Regions from separate parts of the Paenibacillus sp. UNC217MF genome, predicted to be linked through region 1. Evidence: riboswitches for the same ligand, from Rfam matches in the RefSeq annotation. Region 1 holds a riboswitch; the other holds the start of a gene.

Region 1 (2,208 bases):
CCCATGCTGTCCCCTGCGGACAAGCTGGTACCTACTGGCGGAAATTCGATGAATACGATGTCTCCCAGCTGGGATTGTGCATGATCTGTAATGCCAACCCGTACCGTATTGCCTTCTATGGCAACTACCCATTCATGCTCTTCACTATACAACAATCCATTCTTCACTTCGCTCATGTCAACGCCCCATTTCATTCATAATGTCATTCATCAGGCCGTCTATCCAATCGAGATCGTAAAAATGGACAGGAAGCGGCCTTGTCGCCTTGTTCTCTGTCCTCGGTACCTGAGAGTTCCCGTTCCTCCACAGCCACAACTGCGGTTGAACTTACCCCTTTGGCGGCATAGAAAATGCACTCTCCAGAGCTGCGTCAGAATGGCGGTTATGGAACCTGAGAGATTCATTGCCAATCGGCGGCTGGCAACTTGCTCCTTCGGTGTTGACAATCGCAATTGTCAAACTCTCCCGACCTTCCTCGTTCGCGAATTACGATTAAACTGGGTAATTATAACACCATTAGATTATTGCAAGATATGCATGATTGTCAATATGACAAGCTATGAAATCAGTTGTGAAGAAAATATCAATTGACAAAGTGTGGAAATCTCAACTAATGTAGAGATGACAGCTGAAAATGGCGAATGATGGTAAAGGGAGAGACTGCTGAGACATAGCGGCGCCGAAGGAGTAAGCCTGAATGGGTGAATCTCTCAGGCAAAAGGACTTTTACCGGACGCACCTCTGGAGAGCACTGCTATTCATGAAAACGAATACAGTCACCCAAGGGGAAAGTCGATGGTAGACACGGAAACAAACAATTTGTTTGCGACAATCGGCGACACTCTCAGGTACAAAGGACAGAGCGAGAGAATGAGAGGATGCGATGCATCCACTTTTCTTTCGGCTGTCCTTTTTATGTACGTATACCGATGATTAGTCCAAATACGCGTATCGAGGTGAATTCATGAGTCAATTGAAGAGAACGCCAATATTTGATCAATACTCTGCTTATCCGGGTGCACGCTGCATTGACTTCGGCGGCTGGGAGCTCCCTGTTCAATTTATCGGCATTCAGCGAGAGCATGAAGCAGTTCGTACACATGCAGGTCTATTCGATGTCTCCCATATGGGTGAATTTATCGTAAGCGGCCCTGCCTCCCTGACATTTCTTCAACAGATGACAACAAATGATGTATCGCGGCTCGAGGATGGCAAAGCACAATATACGCTGATGTGCTACCCTGACGGAGGAGTTGTCGATGATATTCTCATTTATCAGATGAAGAGCGACCGTTACATGCTCGTCGTTAATGCCTCCAACATCGATAAAGACTACGCATGGCTGCAGAAGCACCTGATTCATGGCGTTACCTTGACCAATGTATCGAATCGCACAGCATTGCTTGCCCTTCAAGGGCCGAATGCCCAAGCTATTCTTGCTGCGGTAACTGAGGCACCTATTGATTCGCTCGCTCCATTCCATTTCCTATCGGATGCACAAGTCTGCGGCGTATCAACATTGCTGTCTCGCTCAGGCTATACCGGTGAAGATGGCTTCGAACTCTACTTGTCCGCAGAGGATGCAGCACACGTATGGAATGAGCTGATTCGCGCGGGCGAACCGTTCGGCTTGCTCCCAGCAGGGCTTGGTGCTAGAGACACCTTGCGCTTCGAGGCACGTCTGCCCCTCTATGGACAAGAAATTACAGCCGATATCTCGCCGCTTGAGGCAGGGCTAGCACGATTCGTCAAGCTGGATAAGGGCGACTTCATCGGCCGTGTAGCATTAACGAAGCAGAAGACCGATGGACCGGCACGAAAGCTGGTCGGCATCGAGATGATCGACAAAGGCATTCCTCGCTCCCATTATCCAGTGCTTGCAGATGGGCGCGTGATCGGAGAAGTTACAACAGGAACACAGTCGCCGACATTAAAACGCAATCTAGGGCTGGCCTTGATTGAATCCGCATTCTCTGAATTGGATACAGAAATTCTTGTCGAAATTCGCGGCAAGCAGTTGAAAGCCCGCGTCGTCTCGACTCCATTTTATAAACGAATCCCGACCCCTGCCAAAGGAGCGAATCCATCATGAAGCATCGTTACATTCCAGTAACGGAACAAGATCAGGCTGACATGCTGCAGCAGATCGGCATCTCTTCCATTGACGAGCTATTCCGCGATATCCCAGCCTCCATTCGTTACAATGGA
Region 2 (2,208 bases), 160 kb from region 1:
ATCCCGTTGCGGATCGCCATCATAACCGTTGCTCCCAAGAAGCCGCCTCCTGCTGCTGTTACATTGAACGCGCCATGGAAAATCAACGACAGTGCGTGCGGTATCTGATCCGCAAATGCAATAAGCACCACAAAACTCGCGATAAAATAGATAATAGCCATGACAGGAACAATTGTCGTCGTCACATGCGATATACTCTGAATCCCGCCAATTGTAACAAGTGCGGTCACGATAGTGACGATTGCCGCAGTGACTACTGCAGGCACTCCAAGGCTTGCTTCTGTAGATGTGACGATCGCATTAATTTGCGGAAATGTACCTATTCCAAGTAAGGCAACCAACACCCCGCTAATCGCGAAGAATACAGCAAGCGGCTTGAATTTCATGCCAAGCCCCTTCTCAATATAATACATTGGGCCACCTAGCACTTGTCCATTGTCATCAATGTTGCGATACTTGACAGCAAGCAATCCCTCCGCATATTTGGTAGCCATTCCGAAGAATGCAGCAACCCACATCCAGAACAATGCACCGGGTCCACCCACCTTAATTGCAGTAGCAACCCCCACGATATTACCAGTTCCAATTGTCGCCGCCAACGCAGTAGCCAATGCACCGAAGCTGGATACATCCCCTTCTCCCTCATTCTTCGACTTGAATATTAACTTCAAGGCGAGCGGCAGGCGGAACAACTGCAGCCCTCCCAAGCGGATCGTTAATAAAATTCCCGTTCCTACTAATAAAATAAGAAGCGGTGCTCCCCATACCATGTTGTTCAATTTGTCTAACCATTGTTCCATCATTGTCAAATCAGTTCCCCTCTTTGTGAATAATAAAAAGAGTCAAATCGAATGATTTGACCCTGGGGACATGTGTGCAGAATAAATAACCTGACGTAAGTGACATACCTAAATAAGATCATCATACCAATGACTTACGATTTTTCTACGCTTCTGCATCCCTGTCCTTTTACCTGAGAGTTTTAACGAATCCACGAGAATCAAATTCGTCTTGCCCCTTCGGTGCCCCAATCATGGAGTCTCTCCAGAGTCCTGTCCATTTACGGTCCTGCTTATACGTATTCGAGCTCAAGGTTCGATATGCCTAAGCGCCTGAGAGCTTACCCCTTCGGCTAGACGATTCGTCTATCTCCCGCAAACTTCATCCAGTTATAAAGTTGTAGGTAACATTATAGTAGACACACTATCATTGTGCAATGATCCACTGCATTGTAATTTATCCCATACCATCTATCACACATGTGCTCGTTGACTGTAATATAGGGATCTGGCCTCATTTAATAAATGAATGAGTTCACTCACATTCTGCACATTCGTATCGTAATTGGTAAAGCATGCACGCAGCGTTGGTACACCATGAATGGTAAATACGGATAGCCACACTTTCCCTGTGCTCAATACGTGTTGATTCACAAATAGAGCGAAGTCCTGGTCGTTTCGTGTCCATGCTTTTTGATCAAGAAAGCAAATGACAGGCAGCACGGTATCATTGGCAACTGTCCAGCCAGATCGCATTAATTCTTCTCGGAATAGCTTGCCCATTTCAACTTGATGTCGCAAGACAGCCCGATATCCTTCCCAACCCGCTGTAGCCAGGGATAAATACAGCTTCAATCCTATAAATCTCCGTGACCATTGAATGGAATGCGTATATGGATCAATCGTGGGCAACTCCTCACCCTCCTTCGGCATATAATCTGCCGTTATACGGAAGGTTTCATTCAATATACGTGAATGCCGTGTGAAGTACATGCCCGCCCCCATCGGAACGGACAGCCACTTATGTGCATCAAACGCGATTGAATCTGCTTGCTGGATACCATCTATATGGGAGGACAGCTCGGAATCCAATACGATTGCACCGCCATAAGCAGCATCCACATGAAGCCACATCTGTTCATGCTCCGCTATTGCTGCGATGTCCATTAACGGATCAATTGCACCGGCTCCCGTCGTTCCCGCTGTAGCAATAATAAGAAATGGGGCTAAACCTTGCGCGCGGTCTGTACGTATTTGTTCTGATAACGCGTCTATATCCATTTGCAAGGAATCGTTCGTACGAATGGAGCGAATTGAATTCGTTCCAAGCCCGCAGGAACGAGCCGCTTTCACCAATGAATGATGACTCTCTTCAGAAGCATACAGAATGGGTGGCTTCTCCAGAGCTGCTAATCCGTCTGTTGCATAC

Evidence for each region. A riboswitch is a leader RNA that binds a small molecule or an ion and turns the genes downstream of it on or off. The one in region 1 is predicted to bind glycine.
Region 2: linked by a shared signal. The riboswitch ahead of BP95_RS0103810 (alanine/glycine:cation symporter family protein) and the one ahead of gcvT (glycine cleavage system aminomethyltransferase GcvT) in region 1 are both predicted to bind glycine.

Annotation. Positions count from the first base shown of each region.
Region 1 covers NZ_JMLT01000008.1:227,286-229,493, forward strand. The annotation lists gene gcvH (glycine cleavage system protein GcvH) at 1-176, opposite strand, end outside; glycine riboswitch at 370-478, opposite strand; glycine riboswitch at 642-736, shown strand; glycine riboswitch at 740-863, shown strand; gene gcvT (glycine cleavage system aminomethyltransferase GcvT) at 965-2,092, shown strand; gene gcvPA (aminomethyl-transferring glycine dehydrogenase subunit GcvPA) at 2,089-2,208, shown strand, end outside.
Region 2 covers NZ_JMLT01000008.1:70,761-72,968, forward strand. The annotation lists gene BP95_RS0103810 (alanine/glycine:cation symporter family protein) at 1-803, opposite strand, end outside; glycine riboswitch at 952-1,058, opposite strand; gene BP95_RS0103815 (pyridoxal phosphate-dependent decarboxylase family protein) at 1,254-2,208, opposite strand, start outside.